2 linked regions of the Chelativorans sp. AA-79 genome follow. The protein of the gene in region 1 interacts with the protein of each later gene in a pairwise test. Links are inferred from orthologs where the notes say so. Each region holds a gene or a part of one and is shown on either strand. Other genes may lie near its edges.

Region 1 (9,292 bases):
GGTAGGGTGGAAGCAGGAGCGCCCAGAAGATGCAGGAAGATGCCCGGCGGAAGCTGATCAAAGCGGCCATGAAGGCGCCCTATCTCGCGCGCGAGGAGGAGCATGAGCTGGCTGTCCAGTGGAAGGAGAAGCAGGACCAGCAGGCGCTCCATCGAATGACGATGGCGCATATGCGGCTCGTCATCGCCATGGCGTCGAAGTTCCGCAATTTCGGGCTTTCCATGAGCGACCTGATCCAGGAGGGCCATGTGGGGCTCCTGGAGGCGGCCGCGCGCTTCGACCCTTCGCGCGAGGTGCGCTTTTCGACATACGCCACATGGTGGATCCGGGCTTCGATGCAGGATTACATCCTGCGCAACTGGTCCATCGTGCGTGGCGGCACCAGCTCCGCCCAGAAGGCGCTCTTCTTCAACCTCCGCCGCCTGCGCATGAAGCTGCAGAAGGCCGGGGGGGCCACGCCCTCGGAGGAGATCTATCGCGAGGTGGCACAGGCGCTCCGGGTTTCCGAGAGCGACGTGGCGTTGATGGATGCCCGGCTTGCCAGTGCGGATACTTCGCTCAACGCGCCGCTCAGGATCGACAACGACCCCACCTCCGAGCGCATCGATTTCCTGGTGAGCGATGCGCCGCAGCCCGACGAGGTGGTGCGTGAGGCGATCGACGGCGAGCGCCGCGCGCAATGGCTGAAACAGGCGCTCGGCACGCTCAACGGCCGGGAACTCACCATCGTGCGCGAACGCCGGCTTTCCGAGGAGGGGGCCACGCTCGAGTCGCTCGGCGCCACGCTCGGCATCTCCAAGGAGAGGGTCCGCCAGATCGAATCCCGCGCGCTCGAGAAGCTGCGCACCGCTCTCGTCAAACGCCATCCGGAGCTTGCTGCCTGACTCTCCGCTTCCATGACGCATCTTGCGCAAGGCCGCTCGCCCGTTTAGCAAAGGCGCGGTTTTCGAGACGCAAGAGGCTCCCATGGCAACGCGCAAGCTCCTTCTTCTTCCCGGCGACGGAATCGGCCCCGAGGCGATGGCCGAGGTATCGAAACTCATCGCCGTCATGAATTCCGAGTTCGGCGCCGGTTTCGAGATGGAAGCAGGGCTTGTCGGGGGTGCTGCCCATGACGCGCATGGCAAGGCGATCTCCGAGGAGGACATGCAGCGCGCGCTGCAAGCCGATGCCGTGCTCTTCGGCGCCGTCGGCGGGCCGAAATGGGCCGATGTTCCCTATGACGTGCGGCCGGAGGCCGGCCTCCTCAGGCTGCGCAAGGATATGGAACTCTTCGCGAACCTGCGCCCCGCCATCTGCTATCCGGCGCTTGCCGACTCCTCCTCGCTCAAGCGCGACGTGGTGGAGGGGCTCGACGTTCTCATCGTGCGGGAGCTCACCGGCGGCGTCTATTTCGGCGAGCCGAAGGAGATCACCGATCTCGGCAACGGCCAGAAGCGCGCCGTCGACACGCAGGTCTACGACACGTTCGAGATCGAGCGCATCTCCGGTGTGGCTTTCGAGCTGGCGCGCACGCGCCGCAACAAGGTCTGCTCGATGGAAAAGCACAATGTCATGAAGTCGGGCGTGCTCTGGAAGGAGGTCGTGGCGGCCACCCACAGGGCGAAATACCCCGACGTGGAGCTCACGCACATGCTCGCGGATGCGGGCGGCATGCAGCTCGTCCGCTGGCCCAAGCAGTTCGACGTGATCGTGACCGACAATCTCTTCGGCGACATGCTGTCGGACGTTGCGGCGATGCTGACAGGCTCGCTCGGCATGCTGCCGTCGGCTTCCCTCGGCGCACCGGATCCCAAGTCCGGCAGCCGCAAGGCGCTCTATGAGCCGGTGCATGGTTCCGCGCCCGACATCGCGGGCAAGGGCGTGGCCAATCCGATCGCCATGATCGCCTCCTTCGCCATGTGCCTGCGCTATTCGTTCAACATGGTGGCGGAGGCCGACCGGCTGGAGAAGGCGATCGCGGCTGTCCTGGACGAGGGTTATCGCACCGGCGACATCATGTCCGAGGGCATGCGCGAGGTGAGCACCTCGGCCATGGGCGACGCGATCGTGCGGAAGTTCCGCGAGCTTTCGGCCTGAGCGGACGTCAGGCCAACGCCAGGGCTATTCCCAGGATCACGATGCCCGCCAGGCCGCCGATGAAGATCGCGCGGCGCAGCGGCGTCTTCAGCACGACATCGCCCTGGCGTGCCTTTCTGCCGGATATGGTCGTGGGTTTCCGGTTCTCGGCCATCGGTCTTCCGTCCTTTGTCCGGCAACCGGCCGGGGCGGAAAATGTTCCCCCATCACACGAACCCGATGAACCGGCCGCAGACCAGCACGCCGAGCCAGAGCAGGATCGACAGCGCCGCCGCAAGCTTCGCCGCGGGGTGCCTGCTCGCGGTGCCGTCAGATCCGGAGACGAAAAGGCGCAGCGCCAGGAGGTTGAGACCCGCAAGCCCGATCAGCGCCATCTTGAGCCGAAAGGCCGGATTATGAAAATATTCGCCGGCGCGGATGGCGAACATCGGAAGGCCGGTTGCGAGTGCTCCGCAGAAGGCGATCAGCGCCGCGCGGCGCATCAGTTTCAGGAACGGCCGATATTCCTGGGCGGCCAGGAAGCCCAGGATCCGCAGGTCCATCAGGATCACGCTCGCAAGCAGCATTCCGATCGACAGGATGTGCGCGGCGTTGACCAGCGGATAGGCGTAGAACGACGCCCTGAGCGCGCGCGCAGGTGCAAGCTGCTCGATGATGCCGAGAAGCTCCACTCAGGCGGCCCGGCGGCGGGCCGCGTCAGTTCGGCGCGCGGCCCGGATACACATCATAGGTGTTTCCGTTGACGATGATGCGCACGGCCTTCATGCGCCGCTCGCTGTCGTCGCGCGAGCGGTTGCCGATGGCGGTGACCTCGTCTCCCGGCTTGGCCGTATCCTCGGAAAACCCGGCGGCGACGGTGCGCGAGGGTGGCGCCAGTTCGACGCGCCAGATCTCTCCCTCGACATCCACGTCCAGCGCAGCATGGGGGTTGCCGACATAGATCTCGGTGATCGTACCCTCCAGTTCGAACATGCCGTCCTCCGTCCAGGACCAGCCGTGATGGGCAAGCGCGGGAAGGGAAAGCGCAATGGGCAGGGCGACCACCAGCGCTCCGGGCAAAAGACCGATCGGCGGGAAAATCTTCATGGCCTTATCCTCGTTCTCCTGCCCCAAGGTAAGGTCTCGGCGGTGGCGGTCAATTCACGTTCGGGCGAGCGACCGGGCCCCGTGGGGAGACCCGATTGACTTCGCCCCGATTCCGCGTAAAACCCGTGCCGGAAACGGAGACTGCCTTGGACATGCGCTCTTCCGCGCGCCATATTGCGAGTTTTCATGCCGCTGCCGGAACCGGCGGCGCGGTTTCCCGCTTCACGAAGACGACGGCCAAAACGACCGCCAAAACGGTCTGACCTTCCTTGGCCGCTCGCTCTCTCCCCGAGACAGGCCCGGGGAGGAGCAGCCCGCGGGCCGGCGGGTTTGATCCACAGCCAAGCGGAGAGGGACAGGAGCTTATCCATGGGTTTCAAGATTGCTGTTGCCGGCGCCACCGGGAATGTCGGACGTGAAATGCTCAACATCCTGGAAGAGCGCGGCTTTCCCGCCGACGAGGTGGTGCCGCTCGCCTCGCGCCGCTCCGTCGGCACGGAAGTCTCCTACGGCGACAAGACGCTGAAGGTGAAGGCGCTTGACAATTACGACTTCTCCGACACCGATATCTGCCTCATGTCGGCGGGCGGCAATGTCTCCAAGGAGGTCTCGCCACGCATCGGAAAGCAGGGCTGCGTCGTCATCGACAACTCGTCCGCTTGGCGCTACGACCAGGACGTGCCGCTCATCGTGCCGGAGGTGAATCCCGATGCGATCGAGGGCTTCCGCAGGAAGAACATCATCGCCAATCCCAACTGCTCGACCGCCCAGCTCGTCGTGGCACTGAAGCCGCTGCATGACGCCGCCACCATCAAGCGCATCGTCGTGTCCACCTATCAGTCGGTCTCCGGCGCGGGCAAGGAAGGCATGGACGAGCTCTTCGAGCAGACCCGCGCCGTCTTCGTGGCCGATCCAATCTCAAACAAGAAGTTCACCAAGCGCATCGCCTTCAATGTCATTCCGCATATCGACGTCTTCATGGAGGACGGCTTCACCAAGGAAGAGTGGAAGATGGTGGCCGAGACCAAGAAGATGCTCGATCCGAAGATCAAGCTCACGGCCACTTGTGTGCGGGTGCCCGTCTTCATCGGCCATTCCGAGGCGGTGAACCTGGAATTCGAGAAGCCGATCACCGCGGACGAGGCACGCGAGATCCTGCGCGAGGCGCCGGGCTGCCTGGTGGTCGACAAGCACGAGGACGGCGGCTACGTCACGCCCTATGAGAGCGCGGGCGAGGACGCGACCTATATCAGCCGCATCCGCGAGGACTCGACGGTGGAGAACGGCCTTGCCATGTGGATCGTCTCCGACAATCTGCGCAAGGGCGCGGCCCTCAACACGGTGCAGATCGCCGAGCTGCTCGTCGCCCGCGGCCTCATCCAGCCGAAGAAGCAGGCCGCCTGATCCCACAGGAGTGCCTCCGCGTCCGGCCGCGCAACCGGGCGCGGCGGTCCGCATGCGCAGCTGTCGCGCTCGTCTTGACGGCGCGCGGGTGCGGCCTTTCAATCCGCTCATCTTGAGCGGGAAAGGAATCAGGCGATGGATTTCGGCGGAATGAATTATCTGGCGATCCTGGTGGCGGCCATCGCCGCCTTCGCCTTCGGCGCGGTCTACTATATGGCGCTGAGCAAGCCCTGGATCAGGGCCGCGCGGCTGAAGCCCGAGGAGATGAAGATGAGCCCCGTGCCGTTCATCACCTCCTTCGTGGCCGAGCTCGTCATGGCCTGGATCCTCGCCGGCGTGATCGGCCATCTGGGCGCGGGCCAGGTCACGTTCTGGAACGGCGTGATCTCCGGTGCCTTCCTATGGCTCGGCTTCATTGCCACCACCATCGCCGTCAATCATCGGTACCAGGGCTTCGGCTGGGACCTCACCCTCATCGATGCGCTGCATTGGCTCGGCGTCGCGGTCATCATGGGCGCGGTGATCGGATGGTTCGGTGCTTAAGGCAGCGTGGCACAAAACCTCATGATTGAGTTTCTAGACATCATTCATGCTATTTGATATATGAATAACCGTCAGACGGAGCGTTCATGATCACCGCTCGACAGATGCGCGCCGCGCGCGCCCTTCTCGGCATCGATCAGAAGCGGCTCGCCGAGCTTTCCGGCGTCTCGCTGCCCACGATACAGCGCATGGAGGCGAGCGACGGCCGGGTGCGGGGCGTGGTGGAGACCTTGACCAAGGTGGTCGAGGCCCTGGATGCGGCGGGCGTCGAACTGATCGGCGAGAATGCGCCGAGCACCGGCAGCGGGCGCGGCGTCCGCCTCAGGGAAGCGGTGCCTAGGAACGGCGAAGGCTGACGCAAAGGCTATTCCGGGGAAGCGGAACCGGCGTTCCATCCGGAATTGCGCAACAAGAAGAAGGCCGTTTCGAACCGGAAGGGATCGAACGGGTCTTGTGCAACGGCGTTCGCCGGGCAGGCCGACGATCCCGCTGCCAGGGGTCAAAAATCATGCTCGCCCGCGCTCACGAACCAGGTTTTCTCGATCTCTTCACGCCCAAGCTCGTCACGGTGCTGAGGGAAGGCTATGGTCTCTCCTCGCTCAAGGCCGACGCCGTGGCGGGGCTCACCGTCGCCATCGTCGCGCTGCCGCTGTCCATGGCGATCGCCATCGCCTCCGGCGTCGCGCCGGAGCGCGGGCTCTATACCTCAATTATCGGCGGCTTCTTCGTTTCGGCGCTCGGCGGGAGCCGATTCCAGATCGGCGGGCCGGCCGGCGCCTTCATCGTGCTTGTACTTGCCACGGTGCAGATGCATGGGGTGGACGGGCTTATCCTCGCCACATTCCTCTCGGGGCTCCTCCTACTTGCAATCGGCTTTCTGCGATTGGGTACTTTCATCAAATATATACCCTATCCCGTCACGGTCGGCTTCACATCCGGTATCGCCGTCATCATCCTGACCAGCCAGCTCAAGGATTTCCTGGGGCTCACCCTCGAAGGCCAGGAGCCCGGCCCCTTCATCCCCAAGCTGCAGGCGCTCGGTGCGGCCCTGCCGACGCTCAGTCCACCCGCGGTGGGCATCGCCCTCCTCGCTGTCGCGGTCATCCTCGTGTTGCGGCGCTACCGCCCGCACTGGCCGGGCTTTCTCATTGCCGTGGCGCTCACCACGCTCGTCGCCTGGGCCTTTTCGCTGCCGGTGGAGACGATCGGCACGCGCTTCGGCGGCATCCCGCAAGCGCTTCCCATGCCGCATCTGCCGGAGTTGTCGCTGGCAAAGGTCGTTGCCGTCCTGCCGGCGGCGCTCTCATTCACGCTTCTGGGCGGCATCGAAAGCCTGCTCTCCGCCGTGGTGGCGGATTCCATGAGCGGCAGGCGCCATCGTTCCAATGCGGAACTCGTCGCGCAGGGTGCGGCCAATCTCGCCTCCTCGCTTTTCGGCGGCATCTGCGTGACCGGCACCATCGCCCGCACGGCCGCGAATGTGCGCGCCGGCGCGCGGGGGCCCGTCTCCGGCATGCTGCATGCCGCCTTCCTGCTCGTCTTCATGCTGGTCGCTGCGCCACTCGCAAGTTTCATCCCGCTTTCGGCGCTTGCGGCCATCCTCGTGGTCGTCGCCTGGAACATGGCCGAAAAGCACCAGTTCGCTTCCCTTTTCAGGAGCTCGCGCGGCGATGCTCTCGTCCTCCTCGTCACTTTCCTCCTCGTCGTTTTCCGCGATCTGACGGAAGGCATCCTCGTCGGCTTCGCCCTGGGCGCGCTCCTCTTCCTGCACCGCATGTCCAAGGTGATCGAGGTCGACCACGCGCATCCGATCGCGGCAGCCGACAGGCCGGACGACGCGCCTGATGGGGAACCCTATCCGGCCGCGCTGAGGACCGACGAGGACATCGTCGTCTACCGCATTTCCGGTGCCTTCTTCTTCGGCGCAGCGGCGAGTGTCGCAACCGCGCTCGACCGTATGGGCGGCCAGCCGAAAACGTATATCATTGATATATCAGAAGTCGACGTGCTGGATTCCACTGCCGCCGCTACGATCGAGGGTTTTTCCCGCAAGGCCGCATGGCAAGGGGCGAGGGTCTATCTCGTCGGCGCCACGACGCCTATGCGCCATCTCCTGCACAAGCATGGCCTGCACGCGCCCCAGGTGCGCTTCTATCGCGGGTTGGAAGCTGCGTTGAAGGCTGCGAGGAAGGGAAAGAGGACACAATCACCTGCCACGTCATCCCGACGGTAGCGAGGAGCCGCGGACTATTGAACGCGCGGCCGGTTTCCGCAGCAGGCAAGGCGGTGCCGAAAGCGCGTGGTGAAGCATCGGGCCGCAGCCTCACGGGTGCGCCGCCAATGGATTCCCGGCCCCCCTTGCGGTCTGCCGGGATCACGAGTGTGTTATTCGCCCGCCTGCTTTCCCTCCAGCGAATGCCGCATAATGAGCGGCATCTGGCTCATGGTGAAGAGGATTGTGATGGGCATGATGCCCCATACCTTGAAGGCCACCCAGGCATCGGTGGAAAAGGAGCGCCAGACCACCTCGTTCACAACCGCGAGGAAGAGAAAGAAGAGCCCCCAGCGCAGGGTGAGCTTGCGCCAGCCTTCCGCGTCTAGCTTGAAGGCCGAATCGAAGACGTAGCCGAGCAGCGATCTGCCGAAGATGAGGCCGCCCAGCAGCACCGCGCCGAACAGCGCGTTGACGATCGTGGGCTTCATCTTGATGAAGGTCTCGTTGTGCAGGTAGAGCGTCAGCGCGCCGAAGACGAACACCACGACGCCGGAGACGAGCGGCATGATGGGCAGCGTGCGCGTGAGCGACCAGGAGACGGCGAGCGCAATGGCCGTCGCCGCCATGAAAAGCGCGGTGGCGATGAAGAGCGGGCCGCCGAGGCTCCCGAGCGCCGGGATGCGTTCCGCAAGCCATTCGCCGCGCGTGTTGGCGAAGAAGAAGACGAGCAGCGGCCCCAGCTCCAACACCAGCTTCAGGAGCGGGTTCATCGCCTTGCGCTTCGGGTCCGATGGATCGCGCTCGAAGATCGTGTTCTCGTCCGCCACTCAACTTACTCCTGCGATTGCCTTGGCAAAGTCGCCAGCCGAAAAAGGTTCCAGATCGTCGATCCCTTCGCCGACGCCGATGAAATAGACCGGCAGCTTGTGCTTGGCGGCGATGGCCACGAGAATGCCCCCGCGCGCCGTGCCGTCGAGCTTCGTCATCACCAGCCCTGAGACCCCCGCAACATTGCGGAAGATTTCGACCTGATTAAGGGCGTTCTGGCCGGTCGTGGCGTCGAGCGTCTGCAGAACCGTGTGAGGCGCTTCGGGATCGTGCTTGCCGAGCACGCGGACGATCTTTTCCAGCTCCGACATCAGTTCGGTCTTGTTCTGCAGCCGGCCCGCCGTATCGATGATGAGCACGTCGCTTCCCGCCGCCTTCGCCTTCTCGTAGGCGTCGTAGGCAAGGCCCGCCGCATCGGCGCCGAGCTTGGAGGAGACGACCGGCGCGCCCGTCCGCTCGCCCCAGATCTTGAGCTGCTCGATCGCGGCGGCTCGAAACGTGTCGCCCGCCGCCAGCATCACCTTGAGACCGCCCTGGCCGAGCTTGGCGGCGAGCTTGCCGATCGTCGTCGTCTTGCCGGTGCCGTTGACGCCCACCACGAGGATCACGTGCGGCTTGTGGGAGAGATCGAGTTCCAGCGGCAGGGCCACCGGCGTCAGCACCTTCTCGATCTCCTCCGCCATGATCGCCTGCACCTCGGCGCCGGAGACGTCCTTGCCGTAACGGCCCGCCGACAGCGCGTCGGTCACGCGCATCGCCGTCTCGAGCCCGAGATCGGCGCGCAGGAGCACGTCTTCAAGATCCTGCAGCGTGTCTTCGTCGAGCTTCCGCTTGAGGAAGATGCCCGCGATGTTGTCGCGCAACTCGCGCGAGGAGCGAGACAGGCCCTCGCGCAGCCGCTGGAACCAGGGTCTGCGCGGCTCTTCAGGGGTGGGCGCGGGGGCTTCTTCCGCCTTGCGTTCGACCGTCCTGGCGATGGTGACCCGCCCCTGGCGCAAGTCTTCCGCAAGCGTGCTTGCCTGATCCGGTTCTCCCGCAATCTCGGCCTGCGCTTCGACGAAGCCGGGACGGGGGGAGACGGGCGCCGGTGCCTCTTCGGGCGCAAGGGGCGCGGGAAACCCTCCCCCTTCCACTGTG
Region 2 (9,391 bases), 3.7 Mb from region 1 along the record:
CCTCCATCGTCCGTGGCCTCGAATACTACACCGGCCCGGTCTTCGAGGCCGAACTGACCTTTCCCGTCGTCAACGAGGACGGCGAGACTGTGCGCTTCGGCTCCGTGGGGGGCGGCGGGCGTTATGACGGGCTCGTCTCGCGCTTCCGCGGTGAGCCGGTGCCGGCCACGGGCTTTTCCATCGGCGTTTCCCGCCTCATGACAGCGCTCAAAAATCTCGGCAAGCTCGAAACCGCCGAGGCGGTCGCGCCGGTCGTCGTGCTCGTCATGGACAAGGACACGGAAAGCCTCGGGCGATACCAGCGGATCGTCTCCGAACTTCGCCAGGCGGGCATCCGCGCGGAAATGTATCTCGGCGGCGCGGGCATGAAGGCGCAGATGAAATATGCGGACCGGCGCGGCAGCCCCTGCGTCATCATCCAGGGCGGCGACGAGCGCGAAAAGGGCGAGGTGCAGATCAAGGACCTCGTGGAAGGCAAGCGCCTCTCGGAAGAGATCGAGGACAATGTGACCTGGCGCGAGTCCCGCCCCGCGCAGTTCTCCGTGCCCGAAAGCGAGATGGTGGCAGCCGTCCGCCGCGTGCTCGAGGCACAGGCGCAAGAGCGGAGCGCGTAGTCTGCATGTCCCTGCCGCAACGCCCATGACCTCCCGCTACCCCTCCTTTGCCGGCGAGATCCTCGACCTCTTCGCCGAGCGCGAGGCGGCGCTGACGGATATCGCCATCATCCAGCCGGCCGATCCCTTCCTCGACATGGCGGGCGAGGACCTGCGCCGGCGCATCTTCCTCACCGAGAGCGAGACCGGCGAGACGCTATGTCTCCGGCCGGAATTCACCATTCCCGTCTGCCTCGACCATATCGACAAGCGCGCCTCGACGCCCCGGCGCTATGCCTATCTGGGCGAAGTATTCCGCCAGCGCCGCGAAGGCGGGGCGGAATTCTTCCAGGCGGGTATAGAGGACCTGGGCGCGGAGGATCGAGCGGCGGCCGACGCGCGTTCGCTCGCCGATGCGCATGCGGTGCTCTCGCGCGTTCTTCCCGATGCCGCGCTTCAGGTCACGCTGGGCGACCAGGCCGTGTTCGAAGCCGTGCTTTCGGCACTCGGCCTGCCGCGCGGATGGCAGAAGCGGCTCGCCCGCGCTTTCGGCTCGCCCGCCATGCTCGAGGCGGCCATCGCCGAATTCACCAATCCGCATGCGGCCGCGAACCTGCCGCGCGAAATTGCCAGCCTTGTCGCACGCGGCGACGAGGAGCGGCTGACACAGCATATCGAGGAGGCCATGCAGGCCGCCGGCCTTTCTCCTTCCGCGGGGCGCGAGCCGGATGAGATCGCGCGTCGGCTTTTGGAGAAGGCCGCGCTGCGCAGCGTGCGGCTTGCCGACACGGCGCTCGATGCCCTGAAGGCTTTCCTCGTCATCAACGTGCCCCTTGCGCAAGCGGGGAAGCGGCTCGCCGCCTTCGCCGAAGAGACCGGGATCTTCCTCGACGAGGCGTTGGCGGAGTTCGGCGCGCGTGCTGAGCGCATCGCCGGTCACAGTCTGCCGCTCAACGCGATCCAATACGATGCGGGCTTCGGGCGCCCGCTCGACTACTACACGGGCTTCATCTTCGAAATCGGCGCTGGAGACCTGCGCCAGCCGCTCGTGGGTGGCGGGCGCTACGACCGGCTGCTCACGCTGCTCGGAGCGGAAAAGCCCATCCCCGGAGTCGGCTTCTCCATCTGGCTCGACCGCATCGCGGCGCTCAGGGGAGAGGCGCCATGACGGTCACACTGGCTCTCCCCTCCAAGGGCCGCCTCAAGGATGAGGCGGTCGAGCGGCTCAAGCAGGCGGGCTTTGCGATCCGCCTGCCGGAAAACGAGCGGCGCTATCGCGCAGCCGTCGACGGCTTCGACGGGTTGGAGGTGACGTTTCTTTCGGCCTCCGAGATCGCGCGCGAGCTCGACCGCGGCTCGATCGACCTCGGCATCACCGGTGAAGACCTGGTGCGCGAAACCATTCCCGATTGGGAGTCCCGCGTCGCCATCCCGGCCAGGCTCGGCTTCGGCCATGCGGATGTGATGGTGGCCGTTCCCGACGTCTGGTTCGATGTCTCCACCATGGCCGATCTCGACGACGTGGCGGCAGACTTCCGCCATCGCCATGGTCGCCGGCTCCGCATCGCCACGAAATACTGGCGCCTCACCCAGCAGTTCTTTTCTCAGAAGCACGGCATCCAGGTCTATCGCATCGTGGAAAGCCTCGGCGCCACGGAAGGCGCGCCGGCCTCGGGCTCCGCCGATGTCATCGTCGACATCACCTCTACAGGTTCGACACTCAAGGCCAATCACCTCAAGGTGCTGGATGACGGCGTCATCCTGCGCTCGCAAGCCTGTCTCGTGATGGCAAAGAAGGAGCGGGCGGGAGAGGATGCTCGGCTGATTGCAGCCTTGGCCAAGGCGGTGGGGCGGCAGGCGGGCTGAGACATTTGCCAATACTGGACGGATCCGGTCGACTCCAGTGGACCTGCGGAGCAGTGTGCACGGTCTGATTCGCTGGCGACGTTGCGAGGATCAGGCATGGATCCTCGGGTCAAGCCCGAGGATGACGAGGTTGAGGTGTCTCCGCAAATCCCCAACGCCGGCGACTAGTGGATCCGCTTCATACCATCGTCATCCTCGGGCTTGACCGAGGATCCATGCCTGAACGCGGATCATAACGCCCACTATGAAAAGCGGCCTCACTCCTCCACCACTCTCAACCTTAACGATCCAGACCCCGGCCCGCCAACCGCTGCGCTCTTGACACCGCCATCGTCGTCAGGCGCGCCGACCGCCTTGCCGTTCATCTCCGCCCCCAGTTCCAGCGCCTCGATCCTCTCGCCGCGCTTGGTCACCTTGTCGGCAGAGGTGATGATCAGGTCGATGTCCTTGTTGGCCTGCAGGAAGTGGGTCTGGAGCTTGCGCACGCGGTCGTCGAGGCGCGAGACATCCTGCATCAGCTTCACCACCTCGGCCTGGATCAGATGCGCCTGCTCGCGCATGCGCGCATCCTTCAACACCGCCTGAATCACCTGGATGGAAAGCATGAGCAGCGACGGCGACACGATCACCACGCGCGCCCGGTGCGCGCGCTGCACGAGCGCCTCGAAATTCTCGTGGATCTCCGCGAAGATCGATTCCGACGGCACGAACATGAAGGCCGTGTCCTGCGTCTCGCCGGGGATCAGGTATTTCTCGGCAATCGCCTTGACGTGCACCTCGACGTCTCGGCGGAAGCCGGATTCGGCGTATTTGCGAGCCTCCGGACCGGCCTCTCCTTCGGCCGCCGCGCGGATCGCGTTCCATGCCTCCAGCGGAAATTTCGCATCGATCACGAGCGAGGGCGCGGCGTTCGGCATCTTCACGATGCAATCCGGCCGGCTGCCGTTGGAGAGCGTTGCCTGGAATTCATATGCGTTCGACGGCAGCCCGTCGGCGATGATCGCCTCCATGCGCGACTGCCCGAAGGCACCGCGCGTCTGCTTGTTGGAGAGGATCTGCTGCAACTGCACCACCTGGCCGGCGAGCGACTGGATGTTGTTCTGCGCCGTGTCGATCACGGCCAGCCGCTCCTGCAGCTTCGCCAGATTCTCGTGCGTGGACTTGGTCTGTTCGGTGATCGAGTGGCCAAGCCGGGAGGTCATGCCGTCCAGGCGCTCCGAAATCGCCTTGGTCAGTTCCGCCTGCCTCTGGCCGAACACTTCGGCGATCGTGCCCATGCGCCCCTGCAACTCGGCCTGCGTCCGGGCGACCTCGGCAAGCCGCGCCTCCGCCTCGCGCGCCCGGGCGGCCGCTTCCGCCTCCGCGGCAGCGCGGCTCCTGGCGCCGCGCCACAGGACGATAACGAGCAGCAGAGTCAGCAGAAACAGGAGGAAGCCTGCCGCAAAGAGCAGGTCGCCAAGCGAAACGACCGTCGCTCCAAGCCGGAGGACTGGCGTTGAGAATATGGGGCTTACATTGTCCATTAGCCGCATCTTAGCCGATTCTCTTCCACAGGATAAGATCAAAACGTGAACAAAACGAAATGTACACTGCTGCCGGCATATTGACGCGTTTCCGCCGAGTCATTACCTGACTGCCATGACCATTCGCCCGCTCGTCATCCTTCCCGATCCGCTGCTGCGCCAGGTTTCGAAACCCGTCGAGCGCGTGGATGAGAACTTGCGCAAATTCGCCGACGACATGCTGGAGACCATGTATGATGCGCCGGGCATCGGCCTCGCCGCGATCCAGGTGGGCGAGCCCATCCGCATGCTCGTCCTCGACGTAGCCGAGAAGGACGAACCGAAGCACCCGCAGGTCTTCATCAACCCCGAGATCCTCGCGCGCTCCGACGCGCCCAATGTGCACGAGGAAGGGTGCCTCTCCATTCCCGATTATTATGCGGAGGTGGAGCGTCCGGCCGAAGTGACGGTGAAATATATCGACCTCGAGGGCAGGGAGCAGGTCGTGGAAGCCAACGGCATCCTCGCCACCTGCCTGCAACACGAGATCGATCACCTGAATGGCGTGCTCTTCATCGACTACTTGTCGAAGCTCAAGCGCGACATCGTCGTGCGAAAGTTCCGAAAGCTCGCCAAGGATCGCCCGCCGCCGGCACGGATGGTGGGGTGATCTGCGGATCTCCGGCATGGATCGCAGCGATGATCGCGGCAATTTCCACGCATGTAAGGCTCTCGCCAAGCGCGATTTCGAAGGCCTTGACCTGGGGCTTGTAAACCCGTTTGAAACGTGAGCGCATGTGCGCTCACGAGGGATTTGCCGGACGGACCGATGCCTCTACGCCTCATTTTCATGGGAACGCCAGAATTTTCCGTACCGACGCTGCGCGCACTTCACGGCGCGGGGTACGAGATCGTCGCCGTCTACACCCAGCCGCCGCGACCTGCCGGCCGGCGCGGGCTGGAGCTTACGGAATCCCCTGTTCACCGCGTCGCGGAAGAGCTGGGGATTCCGGTGCGAACCCCGCATTCCTTCAAGAGTACGGACGAGCAGGAGGCCTTCCGCGCGCTGGAGGCGGATGTAGCTGTCGTGGTGGCCTACGGCTTGCTCCTGCCGAATCCCATCCTGGAAGGAACCCGTCTCGGCGCGTTCAACGGCCACGCCTCACTGCTGCCTCGCTGGCGCGGTGCCGCGCCCATCCAGCGCGCGATCATGGCCGGAGATGCCGAAACGGGCATGATGGTGATGAAGATGGACGAGGGCCTCGACACCGGCCCCGTCGCCATGACGGAAAAGGTCTCCATCGGGCCTGACATGACCGCCGGCGAGTTGCACGATATCATGAAGGAAGCCGGCGCGAAGCTGATGGTCGAGGCCATGGCGGCGCTCGACAAGGGCGAACTCGAGCTCACACCCCAGCCCGCCCAGGGGGCCACCTACGCGAAGAAGATCAGCAAGGAGGAGACTCGCGTCGACTGGTCCCGCCCGGCCTCAGAGGTGCATAACCATATCCGCGGGCTTGCCCCCTTCCCCGGCGCCTGGTGCGAAATGCCCTTTGCAGGCGAGCCGGAGCGTGTGAAAATCCTGCGCTCTACGCTGGTTTCGGGTAGCGGCGCGCCGGGCGAGATTCTTGATGACGATCTCTGCATCGCCTGCGGCGATGGCGCGGTGCGCCTTCTGAAGTTGCAGCGGGCGGGCGGCAGACCGGTCGCGGCGGAGGACTTCCTGCGCGGCGCAAAGCTCAAAAAGGGGATGCGGCTGCCATGAGCGCGGTGATCATCCGGCCCGAAGAAGCGGGAGACGAGACGGCGATCCGTCTCCTCCTCGTGAATGCCTTCGGCGGCGAAGCCGAGGCCAGGCTCGTGGACACCCTGCGCGCGGAAGGGGATGTCGTTCTTTCCCTAGTGGCCGAGCGCGACGGCGAGGTGCGCGGGCACGTCCTATTTTCACGGCTCCTGGTGCGCGATGACGAGGGGGCCTTTCCCGCCGTGGCGCTCGCGCCGCTTGCTGTCCATCCCGACCACCGGCGCGAAGGCATCGCGGCCGCCCTTGTCGAGGATGCCCATCTGCGGCTGCAGACCCAAGGCGAGCGGCTCTCGGTCGTGCTCGGCGATCCCGCCTATTACGGCCGTTTCGGCTACAGCCGCGAGCGCGCCGGCGGTTTCGAAAGCCGCTATCAGGGCGAGCATCTGCAGGCCCTCGCCTGGGATGATGCCCCGCGAACCGGCAGGCTCGACTATGCTGCGGCTTTCGGCGATCTTTCCTGACCATGCCGCGCTACCGCATCGATATCGAGTATGACGGAACGCCCTATGCCGGCTGGCAGCGCCAAGCGGGCCAGCCGAGCGTTCAGGAGGCGATCGAGAAAGCCATCGCGGCCTTTTCCGGCGAGGAGATCACGTTGAAAGGTGCGGGCCGCACGGATGCCGGTGTTCACGCACTCAGCCAGGTCGCGCATTTCGATCTCTCCCGCGAATGGAAGCCCGATACCGTGCGTGACGCCGCGAATGCGCATCTCTCCCTGGCCCGGCAAACGGTCTCGATCCTGCGCGCGGCTCACGTGGCCGAAGATTTCGACGCGCGCTTCTCGGCCAAGGCGCGGCACTATCTCTACCGTATCGCCAATCGCCGTGCGCCGCTTGCACTGGAGCGCGGGAGAGCCTGGCACGTGGCCAGAAGGCTGGATACGGCCGGAATGCACGAAGCCGCCCAGCGGCTGGTCGGACATCATGACTTCACCACCTTCCGCTCCGTCCAATGCCAGGCGAAGAGCCCGGTGAAGACACTCGACCGGCTGGACGTGATGCGGCTGGGAGAGGAGATCGAGATCCGCGCCTCCGCGCGCTCCTTCCTGCACAACCAGGTGCGCTCGCTCGTCGGCACGCTCAAGAAGGTAGGCGAAGGCAGATGGACCGCCGACGATGCGGAAGCGGCCCTGAAGGCGCGCGACCGCGCCGCCTGCGGCCCTGTGGCGCCGGCCGAAGGGCTTTATCTGGTCAGCGTGGACTACTGAGGAGGCCCGTCCTCGCTCAACCTGCCGCGACGTCGAGCCCCAGCAGCGATTGCGATGCGAACAGCGTCATGATGGAAACGACCAGCATGGCGAAGAAAACCGCCGTGCCCACCGCCACTCCTTTGGCGATCGCCACCACGGTAAGCCGCCAGGAAAGCGCCAGCGTCGCCAGGAACAGAATAAGGGAAATGCCGTTTGCGAGCTCGGCCGCTTCCGGCACGAAGAGGCGCAGCAGGCCCGGAACGAGCATCACCCAGGCAAAGAGCGCCGAGGCCCAGTTACTTGCTACGACATAATGCACGAACCGGTCCGCGACGCCCGTCGGCTTGGCGAAGGCGGCGAGGAACGCAAGCGGGACGACCCAGGCGCCGATATCCGTCAGGAACAACCGGACGAGCAGAGCGGAGCGCGAGCCGAAGGTCGCCACGTCCGCAATGCTGTTGGTGAAGGCCACCCAGCCGACGATCAGCGGGGGAAGGGCCACGATGATGGCGAAAAAGGAATTCCAGAAACCATCCGCCGAAAGATCGAGCAGCTTCAGCCCCTCGGCCCGGCCCATCATCATGCGCCAGACGCCGATGAAATATTGCTGGATTTCGGCGCCCGTCGGCATCAGGTGAACCAGTCCTCGAGGAAGCGCTGGTAGATGCGCGTCAGCGTTTCCAGTTCGGCGAGCGGTGCCCTCTCGTCCACCATGTGCATGGTCCGGCCCACGAGGCCGAACTCGACCACCGGGCAGTAATCCTTGATGAAACGAGCGTCCGACGTGCCGCCCGTGGTGGAGAGGACAGGCCTCCTGCCTGTGACCGTCTCGATCGAGCCGGAAAGCGTTTCGATCAGCTTGTCGTCGCGGGTCAGGAACACCGGGCTTGGCCGGCCGCGCCACTCGATCTCGAAAGCGACGGGCTCTTCGCGGCCCGGCCGCAGCCGATTTTCCGCCGCTGCCCTGTCCAGCCGATTGTGAATCTCTGCCTGTAGCGTTTCCACCGACCAGGTATCATTGAAGCGAATGTTGAAGGCGGCGGTCGCGCGCGCGGGAATGACGTTGGCAGCGGGATTGCCGACGTCGATCGTGGTGACTTCCAGATTGGTTGCCGGGAACTCGGCCGTCCCCTCGTCCAAGGGCGGACTGAGCAACGCCTCGAGCAGAGCAACCAGTCCCCTGACGGGATTGTCGGCCAGGTGCGGATAGGCGACATGACCCTGCTTGCCGAAGACGGTGATGCGGCCGGACAGCGAGCCGCGCCGGCCGATCTTCACCATATCTCCGAGGGTCTCGACATTGGTGGGCTCGCCGACGATCGCGGCGTCCCAGCTCTCGCCCCTCGCCGCGGCCCATTGAAGCAGCTTCACGGTGCCGTTGACGGCTGGGCCTTCCTCGTCCCCGGTGATCAGGAAGGAGACGGAGCCTCTGGGCACACCATGCTTCTCCACATACCGGGCAAGTGCGGCCACGAAGCAGGCGATCCCGCCCTTCATGTCCACCGCGCCACGGCCGAACATCTCGCCCGCCGCGATCTCGGCGGCAAAGGGCGGATGCGTCCAGGCGCCCTCGTCGCCCGGCGGCACCACATCCGTATGGCCGGCGAACATCAGATGCGGGCCGTTGCCGGAGAGCCTGGCATAGAGGTTCTCGACATCCGCCTCGCCTTCCTCGGAAAAGACCGGTCGGTCGACGCGTGCGCCGAGCTCCTGCAGCATGGTCTCGAGTGCAGCGAGCGCCCCCGCCTCGGCCGGGGTCACGGACGGGCAGCGGATAAGAACGGCCAGGTTCTCGGCAGGATCAGTGGGAAACGTCATGATGGCGATGGATACTCGAACCGGCGCGCCGTGTCACCCGCGATCCGGATGCTGTTGCAATTGGAGGGTGAGAGCGAAGCACATCCTTTTCAGGTCGGCAAAGGTCTATTCCCTTCCTGTTCCACCTTCCTTCGGTGCGTTCGCGCGCTCACCATACTGGTTCGCGCCCGGCTCTCCCGGAAAAAGGGACAGAATCACGATCGCCAGCGCCACGAAAAGCGGGACGAGCAGGGCGTAGCCACCGGATTTCCCCATGTCGTGCAGACGCTTCGCCCCCAGGGCCACATGGCTCCAGAGGAAGAGGAAATAGAACACCCAGAAGAGCATGGCCCAGAAGCGCGAGGCGCTGCTTTCTTCCGGCGAAATGCTGAACTGGTAGACCGGAAACATCTGCAAAAGGACAAGCAGCAGGCTCGCCAGAAAATAGGGCGCGCGGCCGATGCGGCCGGAAAAGCCGAAGAAAAGCCAACTGATCTGTCTTGCGTCCACCGCCGCCTCGCGACCGTACCGGGATCAATCCCTCAGGAGCTCGTTGATCGAGGTCTTCGAGCGTGTCTTCTCGTCGACACGCTTGACGATCACGGCGCAATAGAGGCTCGGGCCCATTTCTCCATTGCCC

Evidence for each region.
Region 2: the proteins of PVE73_RS02650 (region 1) and def interact in binary tests that used the Escherichia coli proteins (3 or more experiments, as listed by UniProt). The link is inferred for Chelativorans sp. AA-79 from one-to-one orthologs.

Annotation. Positions count from the first base shown.
Region 1 is NZ_CP120361.1:531,430-540,721, forward strand. What follows is about bases 2,743-5,551. They hold PVE73_RS02650 (aspartate-semialdehyde dehydrogenase), read left to right. Parts: upstream 2,743-3,534; coding sequence 3,535-4,569; downstream 4,570-5,551. Other genes in these bases: PVE73_RS02640 (DUF6644 family protein), read right to left, coding at 2,743-2,750; PVE73_RS02645 (DUF6152 family protein), read right to left, coding at 2,776-3,165; PVE73_RS02655 (DUF1761 domain-containing protein), read left to right, coding at 4,705-5,112; PVE73_RS02660 (helix-turn-helix transcriptional regulator), read left to right, coding at 5,199-5,468. Also shown: PVE73_RS02625 (RNA polymerase factor sigma-32), read left to right, coding at 30-884; leuB (3-isopropylmalate dehydrogenase), read left to right, coding at 967-2,079; PVE73_RS02635 (peptide ABC transporter permease), read right to left, coding at 2,087-2,233; more of PVE73_RS02640, read right to left, coding at 2,286-2,742; PVE73_RS02665 (SulP family inorganic anion transporter), read left to right, coding at 5,621-7,345; PVE73_RS02670 (septation protein A), read right to left, coding at 7,498-8,097; signal recognition particle-docking protein FtsY, read right to left, coding at 8,155-9,292.
Region 2 is NZ_CP120361.1:4,203,960-4,213,350, forward strand. Bases 2,957-5,864 are described here. They hold def (peptide deformylase), read left to right. Parts: upstream 2,957-4,097; coding sequence 4,098-4,631; downstream 4,632-5,864. Other genes in these bases: PVE73_RS20545 (DNA recombination protein RmuC), read right to left, coding at 2,957-3,982; fmt (methionyl-tRNA formyltransferase), read left to right, coding at 4,791-5,726; PVE73_RS20560 (N-acetyltransferase), read left to right, coding at 5,723-5,864. Also shown: hisS (histidine--tRNA ligase), read left to right, coding at 1-614; PVE73_RS20535 (ATP phosphoribosyltransferase regulatory subunit), read left to right, coding at 640-1,761; hisG (ATP phosphoribosyltransferase), read left to right, coding at 1,758-2,459; more of PVE73_RS20545, read right to left, coding at 2,717-2,956; more of PVE73_RS20560, read left to right, coding at 5,865-6,226; tRNA pseudouridine(38-40) synthase TruA, read left to right, coding at 6,229-6,972; PVE73_RS20570 (transporter), read right to left, coding at 6,989-7,585; dapE (succinyl-diaminopimelate desuccinylase), read right to left, coding at 7,585-8,772; PVE73_RS20580 (DUF805 domain-containing protein), read right to left, coding at 8,878-9,261; dapD (2,3,4,5-tetrahydropyridine-2,6-dicarboxylate N-succinyltransferase), read right to left, coding at 9,286-9,391. UniProt on the Escherichia coli protein: Removes the formyl group from the N-terminal Met of newly synthesized proteins. Requires at least a dipeptide for an efficient rate of reaction. N-terminal L-methionine is a prerequisite for activity but the enzyme has broad specificity at other positions.